DNA from 2 places in the Pseudomonas sp. F3-2 genome. Region 1 is predicted to be linked to the other one. Evidence: predicted binding sites of a transcription regulator. Region 1 holds the regulator's gene; the other holds the start of a gene.

Region 1 (5,275 bases):
ACTATTACGCGATCAACGCCCACAGCATTCAGTACCTGCCCGACGGCAGCATGCAATACGACATGACCTCCGATAAGGTCGAGCATCTGAAGGCCACCGATGTCACGCTGATGACCACGCCGGTGCTGCAAATGTACCGTGGCACCGAATTCCCCTGGCACGTACAGAGCGTGCGCGCCGAGGTCTCCCCCGGTGGCGACCATGTCGAGCTGATCGATCAGGTGCGCATCAACCGCACCGACGAAAAGAAACGCACCACCGTGATCACCAGTACCCGCATGACTGTCTTCCCTCAGAAGCAATATGCGGAAACCGCGCAACCCGTTAGAATCGACGGCTTCAACGGCGTGAGCACCGGTACGGGTATGAAGGCCTATCTAAAAGAAAGCAGGATACACCTGCTATCGAATGCAAGAGGACAGTATGAGGCTCCTTAAAACCCTCCCTATTTTGCTCGGCCTGGGCGCAGCACTGGGAAGCGTGAGCGCCTGGGCTCTGCCGAACGATCAGGATCAGCCTATCCGTATTCAGGCCGACGATGCTCAGCTGGACGACAAGCAAGGTGTCGCGACCTACAAAGGCGACGTGATCATCACCCAGGGCTCGATGAAGGTGACCGGTAACACCGTGACCATCACTCGCACCCCTGCCGGCGACATCGACGTCGTGACCTCGGTGGGCAACCTCGCCTACTTCGAGCAGTTGCAGACCGCTGGCGACACCAAGCCCGTCCAGGGCTGGGGCGTCACCATTCAGTACCACGCAGCGCAGAACCGCGTCGTGCTGATCGACAAGGCCAAGGTCATCGACAAGGACAACAACACCACTCAGGGCGAGAAAATCGTCTATGACACGGTCCGCAAGCTTGCCAGCGCCGGCCGCGCGACAGGCAGCAAGGTGACCGAAGCCCGTCCGCGTGTCGACATGGTGATCCAGCCGAAAAAGAAAACCGACCAGCAGAAGGCCCAGTAATGGCAACGCTGAAAGCCCAACACCTGGCCAAGAGTTACAAGAGTCGCCAGGTCGTCCGTGACGTCAGCCTTTCCATCGAAAGCGGTCAGATCGTCGGCCTTCTCGGCCCGAACGGTGCGGGCAAGACCACGTGTTTCTATATGATCGTGGGCCTGGTTCAGGCCGATCAGGGCCGCGTGCTCATCGACGAGCAGGACGTCAGCCACCAACCCATGCACGGCCGCGCGCGTGCCGGTATTGGCTATCTGCCCCAGGAAGCGTCGATCTTCCGCAAACTGTCGGTATCGGACAACATCATGGCGATCCTCGAGACCCGCAAGGAACTCGACCGCGCCGGACGTCGCAAGGAACTGGAAAGCCTGCTGCAGGAATTCCACATTACTCACATCCGCGACAACCTCGGCATGAGCCTGTCGGGTGGCGAGCGCCGCCGCGTCGAGATCGCACGCGCATTGGCCACGGCGCCGAAATTCATTCTGCTGGATGAACCGTTCGCAGGTGTCGACCCGATTTCCGTGGGCGACATCAAGCAGATCATTCATCACCTCAAGGCCAAGGGCATCGGCGTTCTGATCACCGACCACAACGTACGTGAGACGCTGGATATCTGCGAAACAGCCTACATCGTCAACGACGGGCAACTCATCGCAGAAGGCGACGCTGAAACCATCCTGGCCAACCAGTTGGTTAAAGAAGTGTATCTCGGCCACGAGTTCCGCCTGTAACCCGGTGAAGACGGGGGCTGGAGACGAACGCAAACGTGCGCCTCATCGCCAACCCCGGATTAATTGTCGTCACACTCTAGGCAAACACTCCGGTTTCAGGCATATAATTTGCTTAAGTAGGCGCCTCGGCGCCCTAGTAGTGGATGGCGCGCAGTGCGCCGGCGAATAAGGTGTTAAGCCCCTGCCATGAAACCTTCGCTAGTCTTGAGAATGGGCCAGCAGCTGACGATGACGCCGCAGCTGCAACAGGCCATCCGCTTACTCCAACTGTCGACGCTGGATCTCCAACAGGAAATCCAGGAGGCACTGGAGTCCAATCCGATGCTCGAACGACAGGAAGAAGGCGACGATTTCGATAATGTTGACCCAATGGCCGACAACATCGAGCACAAGCCCAACCCCGACGTTCAGGAGCCGACCTATCAGGAAGCCACTCCGACCGTCGACAACCTCGACGATGGCGAGTGGAGCGAGCGCATTCCCAACGAATTGCCCGTCGATACTGCATGGGAAGACATTTATCAAACCAGCGCGAGCAGCCTGCCGAGCAATGACGATGATGAGTGGGACTTCACGACCCGCACCTCCGTCGGCGAAAGCTTGCAAAGCCATCTATTGTGGCAGCTGAATCTGGCACCCATGTCCGACACCGATCGCCTGATCGCCGTTACCCTCATCGACTGCATAAACCCTCAGGGCTACCTGGACGAGTCGCTGGAAGAGCTGCTCGACGCATTCGATCCGGAACTCGACATCGAGCTGGACGAAATCGAAGCCGTTCTGCACCGCATCCAGCAGTTCGAACCAGCCGGTATCGGCGCACGCACGCTGAGCGAATGCCTGCTGCTGCAGCTGCGCCAGCTGCCGGCCAAGACCAGATGGCTGGCCGAGGCACAGCGTCTGGTGAGCGATTACATCGACCTGCTCGGCAGCCGCGACTACGCGCAACTGATGCGCCGGATGAAGCTTAAGGAAGATGACCTGCGCCAGGTGATCGAACTGGTTCAGAGCCTCAACCCGCGTCCGGGATCGCAGATCGAATCCACCGAAGCCGAATACGTCGTCCCTGATGTCATCGTGCGCAAGGACAATGAACGCTGGCTGGTCGAGCTCAATCAGGAAGCCGTGCCACGCCTGCGGGTCAATCCGCAATACGCAGGCTTCGTGCGTCGCGCCGATACCAGCGCCGACAACACGTTCATGCGCAATCAGTTGCAAGAGGCCCGCTGGTTCATCAAGAGCCTACAGAGCCGCAACGAAACCCTGATGAAAGTGGCCACGCAGATCGTTGAACATCAGCGCGGCTTCCTCGAGTACGGCGACGAGGCAATGAAGCCGTTGGTCCTGCATGACATTGCGGAAGCGGTCGGCATGCATGAATCGACGATTTCCCGCGTGACCACGCAGAAATTCATGCACACGCCGCGTGGCATCTACGAACTGAAATACTTCTTCTCAAGCCATGTAAGCACCTCCGAAGGCGGTGAATGCTCGTCCACGGCGATCCGCGCGATCATCAAAAAACTGGTTGCCGCGGAAAATCAGAAAAAGCCGTTGAGTGACAGCAAGATCGCTGGTTTACTGGAGGCACAAGGCATTCAAGTGGCCCGTCGCACAGTCGCCAAATACCGCGAATCTCTAGGGATAGCGCCTTCGAGTGAACGCAAGCGACTGATGTAAAGGTCACAAGCCACAGCGTTCCAGTGGCAGGCACCCAAGCCTGCCTCTTAATGCACTGGCAACGAAGGAGAAGCTGTATGCAAGTCAACATCAGTGGACACCAACTGGAAGTGACCAAGCCCCTGCGCGAGTACGTCGAGCTGAAGCTTAAAAAGCTCGAAGGGCACTTTGACAAGATTACCAATGTGCAAGTGACGATGGCCGTCGAGAAGCTCAAACAGAAGATCGAGGCCACGCTGCATATCCACGGTGGAGAGGTGGTTGCCAATGCGGAGCATGATGACATGTACGCGGCGATCGACCTGCTCACTGACAAGCTGGACAGACAATTGCTCAAGCATAAGGAAAAGCAGCAAAGCATCCTCAAAGGTGCGGCAGCTCGCTGATACCCCCCACCCATGATTCGACTTGAAAACATTCTGACCCCTGGCCGTTCCCTCGTGAACGTGCCAGGTGGCAGCAAAAAAGCCGTCCTCGAACAGATTGCCAAAATGATCGGGCAGCAGGTGCCTGAACTTGATCAGCAAACTGTCTATGAAAGCCTCATTGCCCGTGAAAAGCTCGGATCGACCGGGTTCGGCAATGGTATCGCCATTCCACACTGTCGACTGAAAGGTTGCGACTCGCCCGTCAGCGCAGTGCTTCATCTTGAAAAACCGGTCGACTTCGACGCCATCGACGGCGCGCCCGTCGATCTGCTGTTCGTGTTGCTGGTGCCGGAAGCGGCAACCGACGCTCACCTCGAACTGCTGCGCCAGATCGCCAGCATGCTTGACCGTGCAGATGTCAGGGCGAGCCTGCGGAACGCGAAGAGCAGCGATGAGCTCTACAACGTCGTGCTTCACGTTCAGAACGGTCACTGATCATGCGCATGGTCATCGTCAGCGGTCGCTCCGGCTCCGGCAAGAGTACGGCCCTCGATGTTCTTGAAGACAGCGGCTTCTACTGCGTCGATAACCTGCCTGCCGGGCTGCTGCCTGAACTGGCCGAGCGAGCGCTGATCCACACCGAACTGGCTGAGCCACTGCTCGCGGTTTCGATCGACGCACGCAACCTGCCCAGCCATCTGAGCCGCTTTCCGCGCATGCTCGAAGAGGTGCGCAGCCGGCATATTCAGTGTGACGTGTTGTTCCTGGATGCCGAGGAGTCGACGCTGCTCAAGCGTTTCTCCGAGACCCGCCGCCGCCACCCACTGAGTACGGCAACCCGCTCGCTGGCTGAAGCCATCCGTGATGAGAAAACCCTGCTGGGGCCGATCATCGACCTCGCCGACCTGACCGTCGACACCACTCACCTGAATCTGTATCAGTTGCGCGATACGCTCAAGTTGCGGCTGTTGAACAGACCTGAGCCAGGCACGGCCTTCCTGATCGAGTCGTTTGGCTTCAAACGCGGCATGCCGGTCGACGCCGACCTCGTGTTCGACGTGCGCTGCCTGCCGAACCCTTACTGGAAGCCCGAGCTGCGCGAACAATCCGGGCTTGACCAGCCAGTGGCGGACTACCTGGCCGCCCAGCCGGATGTCGAGGAGATGTTCCAGGACATCTGCGCCTACCTTACCAAATGGCTGCCGCGCTTCGCCGCCAGCAACCGTGCCTACGTCACCATTGCCATTGGCTGCACCGGCGGGCATCACCGCTCCGTCTACCTGACCGAACGTCTGGGTCAGGTCCTGCAACAATCGCTCAAGAATGTTCAGGTTCGCCACCGCGACCTAAGCTGAAAGGATCCCCATCGCGATGCCCGCTCATCAAATCACTATCATCAACAAGCTGGGCCTGCACGCCCGTGCTGCAGCGAAATTCGTCGGCGTGGCGGGCAAATATCCCTGCCAGATCCGCGTGGGCCGGACTCCGGAAAGCATGGTCGACGGCAAAAGCATCATGGCGGTCATGATG
Region 2 (5,275 bases), 2.8 Mb from region 1:
GTACGTGGCGAACAGGTTGCCGCTGGAGTCGACGTTCATGGCGCTGATCTGGCCGGTGTAGTTACCGTCCTGGCTCTTCGAAATCGCGCCTGCCGCAGCGTTGGTCTGAGTGGTCGCCAGCATGTTCAGTTTCATGTCCACCTGGGCAGCGCCGTTCTCGACCCACGTCGTGGTCGAACCTACGGTTTTGCTCTGGGCAGGCTGCCAGTCCTGAATCGTGAACGTACCGTCGGCGTTAACCGTCACACCGGCCGTGGAAACCGGCGCAGGCGTGGTGATCAGGTTGCCCGACTCGTCGAACTTCAGCTGAGTCTGATCCGCAGCAACAGCCGGCTCGGTGGTCGGATCGGACATGTTGCGACCGTCGATCAGGGTGTACATGGTCCAGGAGTTCGTGTCTGTCTTGCGGAAATACTGGGACAGGGTGTGCGCGTTACCCTGGCTGTCGTAGATCGGCGTGCTGTAAGTCGAGGTGTAAGTGGTGGTGTCCGCCGGATCGAACGCCGCGCCGGTGTTGATCGGCTCGGACGAGTTCAGGTTCGACTTGATGGTGATGTTGGCGGTGGTTTTCGGCGCCATGTTCGACGTGTCGACCTTGAGGTTGGTCAAAACGCCGGTCATCACGTTGCCATTGGCATCAACGCCATAACCCTGCAGGTTATTGCCGTTGGTATCGATGATGTTGCCGGCCGAGTCGGTGTGGAAGTTACCGGCGCGGGTGTACAGCTTCTCGCCGTTGTTGCTCATCATGAAGAAGCCGTTACCGTTGATCGCCAGGTCCAGATCGCGACCGGTGCCGGTAGTTAGAGAACCCTGAGTAAAGTTCTGAGTGACCGCTGCGGTATAAACACCGCTGCCAACGTTGGTGCCACCGGAAGTTCCACGAATGGATTGCGCGTACTGGTCGGCAAACTCCGCACGGGAAGATTTGAAGCCGACAGTCGCAACGTTGGCAATGTTGTTGCCCGTGACGTCGAGACTTTTGTTCGCTGCGTAGAGCCCACTAAGACCGATATTGAAAGACATCTTTAACTCCTGCGCCGTCTAGTCGGCTCTAGATTCCGATTTGTTGAACTTTGGACAAGGCAATGTTGGTGCCGTCGGCCAGGTTGAGGGTCATTGCGCTGCCTGCCGTCCCCATGGTGACACTGGTCACCGTTGCAGGCAGGTAAGTGCTCAAGCCAGTGTTCTTGCCATCCAGGCTACCGGTCGCCTTGAAGCTGTAATTGCCGGTGGCCAGTGTCTGGCCTGCTTCGTCCTTGCCGTCCCAGGTGAAGCTGGCGTTGCCGGCTTTCTGCTCACCCAGATCGATCGTGCGCACGACGGTGCCGGTGCTGTCGTAGATGTTGACCGAGGTCGCCGTGCTGGTCGAAGGCACTACGACCGAACCGGTCATGCCTTTGGTGGTATCGACGTGGGTCGAACCGGTGTCGGCGATCACCGAGCGGCCGACCAGCGAAGACGCCTGCAACGCTTGCGAGGACTGATACATGCCACCGATCGCGTCAACCGACGTGCTCAGGTTCTGCATGGTTTCCAGGCTGCTGAACTGCGCCAGTTGCGCCACGAACTCACTGTTGTCCTGAGGATCGAGCGGGTTCTGGTTCTGCATCTGCGTGACCAGCAATTGCAGGAACGAATCCTTGCCCAGCGTGCTTGCGCCGGTGCTGCTGTCGCCTGCCTTGCCGGAGGTGACGGTCTGCAGCGACTTGATGTAATCGCTGCTGGAGGTGTCGTTAGTAACGGTCATTGCATGAGCCCCTTATCACTGACCGAGGGTCAGGACTTTCTGCATCATTGTTTTAGCGGTGTTCATGATTTCCGCGTTGGTCTGGAACGAACGGCTGGCCGAGATCATGTCTGCCATTTCATTGACGACGTTGACGTTCGGGTAGTAGACGTAACCGTTCTTGTCGGCGGCCGGATGGTTTGGCTCGTAACGTGCTTCCAGGTTGGAGGCGTCTTCGACGATGCCGGAAACCTGGACACCGGTGCCGGCCTGGACCTGGTCTTCGAACAGCGAAGCACTGCCGCCGGACTCCTGGCCTTGGAAGACCGTCGCGAACACCGGGTGACGGGCGCGGTATGTCTGGTCCAGACTCGAGGACACGGTTTCGGCGTTGGCGATGTTACTGGCCACGGTGTTGAGGCGAGTGTTCTGGGCACTCATGCCGCTACCGGCAATATTGAAAACACTGGATAGAGACATGAATTACTCTCCGCGCAGGGCCGATACCAGCCCTTTGAACTTACTGTTGAGCAACGTGAAACTGGCCTGAAAACCAATGGCGTTTTCGGCGTAGTTGGCATTTTCGACCTGAGCATCGACGGTGTTCTGGTCCAGCGACGGCTGCGACGGCGTGCGGTACAGCAGGCTCGCGTCGCTGTCGGTCAGGCCTTCGGCTTCGATATGACGGTTGTTGGTCATGTTCAGGGCGAAGGTGCCTTTGTTGGCCTTGTCGCTTTCAGCGGCCAACACCTTGGAGAAATCCAGGTCGCGCGCCTTGTAGTTCGGCGTGTCGGCGTTGGTGATGTTGTTGGCCAGCACTTCGGCACGTTGAGCGCGGAAGTTCAGCGCCTTTTCGTGAATGCCCAGTGCGTTGTCAAAGCTGATGCTCATGTCGGGAACCTTTACCGGTTGACCAGATGTTCGTGACACAGAGATAGCAAGCGCCGTGCCAGATTCGCAAAGCGCCGTATTTCGGGGGCTGCAGGGGATGTCGATGGCGGAGATGCCAGAAAAGCGGCAAGCGATTTCCGCTGATGGCGAGGAAAGCGGCAAGGCTGGTGCCGTTTTTTTGCCGCTGAGGTGGCGCGTGGGCTGACGAGGGCAGGAAGATCAAAAACAAGCGCACAAGCGACTTGCGTCACCGCTTTTGATTCTGCCGAAGGCGCTGGAGCGCACTTGCTCTGGGCCGCATCGGACGATTTGCCCCGACGTCGCCAGAATCAACACCCAGAAAAACAAAAACCCCGACCAGGCGGGGTTTTCATCGAATCAAAATCGCAGCCCGTCACTTGGCCTGATAAATGATCCCGGGGCTGCACTGCACCATCTGATAATGGTCCGGCAAACCGTTCAGCGCTTCCGACGCGCCGAGGAACAGATAACCGCCCGGCTTCAGCGTCGCATGAATACGCAGCAAAATGTCCTTCTTTACCTCCGCCGAAAAGTAGATCAGCACGTTACGGCAGAACACAATGTCGAACTTGCCCAGCGCCGCATAACTGTCCAGCAGGTTGAACGAACGAAACTCCACTCGACTCTTGATCGGCGCCTTGACGGTCCAGCGCCCGGGCGTCTTCTGATCGAAATAACGCTGCAGACGATCAGGCGACAGCCCGCGCCCGATCGCCAGACTGTCGTACTCCCCCGTCTTGCAGTTGTTCAGCATGCTCCCGGACAGATCCGTCGCGACAATCTGCACACCCGACTTCAAGTGCCCCGGATTGCTGCGCTCGAACTCATCGATCGACATCGACAGCGAATACGGCTCCTGCCCCGACGAACAGGCCGCCGACCAGATGCGCAGGCGCTGGCCGGGGCTCGCCTTGATCTGCTCAGGCAAGACCTTGCTCTTGAGCACCTCGAACGGATACGTATCGCGAAACCACAGGGTTTCGTTGGTCGTCATCGCATCTACGACCTGTTCGCGCAGTCCGCTGCGCGGCTGGGTCTGGATTCGCTGGATGAGCTCGCCCAGCGACTTGATGCCCTGCTGTTCCATCAACTTGTTGAGCCGACTGGACACCAGGTACTGTTTATTTTCACCCAGCAAGATGCCACAGGCTTTTTCCAGGAAGACCCGGAACTGTTCAAAATCCAAATTACCTGTAGACATGCCGCCTCTCAAATCATGTGAACAGCAAGGAGGGAGGTTCCCTCCTCAGCTGATATCTGCCGCCCTGATACGATCTACCACTCTAGCTGCCAGATCGTCCGGCCGAAACTTGGCCAGGAAATCGTCCGCTCCGACCTTCTTCACCATTGCCTGGTTGAAAACGCCAGACAACGATGTATGCAAGATGATGTGCAGCTTCTGCATGCGCGGATCACTGCGGATCTCGGCAGTCAGGGTATAGCCATCCATCTCCGGCATTTCAATGTCGGAGATCATCATCAGGAATTCTTCTTCCGGTTTTTTCCCTTCGTCCACCAGCTTGCGCAAAAACTCCAGCGCCTGACGACCATCATTGAGCGCGGTCACTTCCACGCCAACGGTCTGCAGGCAACGCGTGACCTGCTTGCGCGCCACCGACGAGTCATCGACCGTCAGCACACGCAGGGACAACGCCTTGTGCTGCACTTCTTCGGTCACGACGCCGGCGGAAATGTTTTCTGAAACCGGTGCCACTTCGGCGAGGATTTTCTCCACGTCGATGATTTCGACCAACTGGTTGTCGATCCGCGTCACTGCCGTCAGGTAGTGGTCGCGACCGGTTCCCTTGGGTGGTGGATGAATGTCTTCCCAGTTCATGTTGACGATGCGTTCGACCGAGTGCACCAGAAAACCCTGAATCTTGGTGTTGTATTCGGTAATGATCACGAACGCATTATCGATATTGCCCAGCGCTGTCGAACCGGTCGCCATCGCCAGATCGAGGATGGGAATGGTCCCGCCCCGAATATTTGCCACTCCGCGCACAATCGGACTGGATTTGGGCATGTGGGTAAGTTTTGGGCACTGAAGCACCTCTTTTACCTTGAACACGTTGATCCCATACAACTGCTTGCCGTCCAGCCGGAACAACAACAGTTCAAGGCGGTTCTGCCCTACCAGTTGAGTGCGCTGGTTAACTGAATCCAAAACACCAGCCATGCACTGCTCCTCCCCAAATCGACCAATTGCGCGTTGCTGGATCAGCATACGGCACGGGCCTTGCTATTTACCCAATCATGAACAGACAAATGACAGTATCCCGACGCCTCGCCACTGCAACCCGCAGCTTTTTCTGCGTGCTGGCTGCCGTGTGTCTGCTTGGCACCGCCGGCCTGAGCCGTGCGGACAATGTGACGCTGCCTGAACAACTTATCGGCGTCACCCAGGGCTTTCTTGAATTCACCGTTGAAGACTATCTGGCTACCAGCCAAACCGCAGGCCGTTATGAAATCGAAGTCAAACAACTGGATCCGCGCCTGCGTATGCCGCACTGCGACAAGGATTTGACAGCCACCCTGGAAAGCCCTGCGCAGCCCATTGGCCGCGTCACAGTCAAGCTGCGTTGCGAAGGCAGTGCTCCATGGACGGTGTTCGTGCCTGCCCAGGTGCATCTT

What was found. The regulator sigma-54, encoded in region 1, starts transcription at its own class of promoters, with help from an activator protein. The targets are predictions, from matches to a motif close to ANTGGCATNNANNTTGCTNT.
Region 2: the regulator sigma-54 is predicted to act here: its motif matches at 2,664-2,683, upstream of flgB (flagellar basal body rod protein FlgB).

The regions. Positions count from the first base shown of each region.
Region 1 is NZ_CP152388.1:982,192-987,466, reverse strand. It holds gene lptC (LPS export ABC transporter periplasmic protein LptC) at 1-437, shown strand, start outside; gene lptA (lipopolysaccharide transport periplasmic protein LptA) at 424-972, shown strand; gene lptB (LPS export ABC transporter ATP-binding protein) at 972-1,697, shown strand; gene AAGQ88_RS04500 (RNA polymerase factor sigma-54) at 1,884-3,377, shown strand; gene raiA (ribosome-associated translation inhibitor RaiA) at 3,455-3,763, shown strand; gene ptsN (PTS IIA-like nitrogen regulatory protein PtsN) at 3,776-4,240, shown strand; gene rapZ (RNase adapter RapZ) at 4,243-5,100, shown strand; gene AAGQ88_RS04480 (HPr family phosphocarrier protein) at 5,117-5,275, shown strand, end outside.
Region 2 is NZ_CP152388.1:4,147,127-4,152,401, forward strand. It holds gene flgE (flagellar hook protein FlgE) at 1-1,026, opposite strand, end outside; gene flgD (flagellar hook assembly protein FlgD) at 1,055-1,750, opposite strand; gene flgC (flagellar basal body rod protein FlgC) at 1,766-2,209, opposite strand; gene flgB (flagellar basal body rod protein FlgB) at 2,213-2,620, opposite strand; gene cheR (protein-glutamate O-methyltransferase CheR) at 3,015-3,842, opposite strand; gene AAGQ88_RS18775 (chemotaxis protein CheV) at 3,888-4,820, opposite strand; gene flgA (flagellar basal body P-ring formation chaperone FlgA) at 4,898-5,275, shown strand, end outside.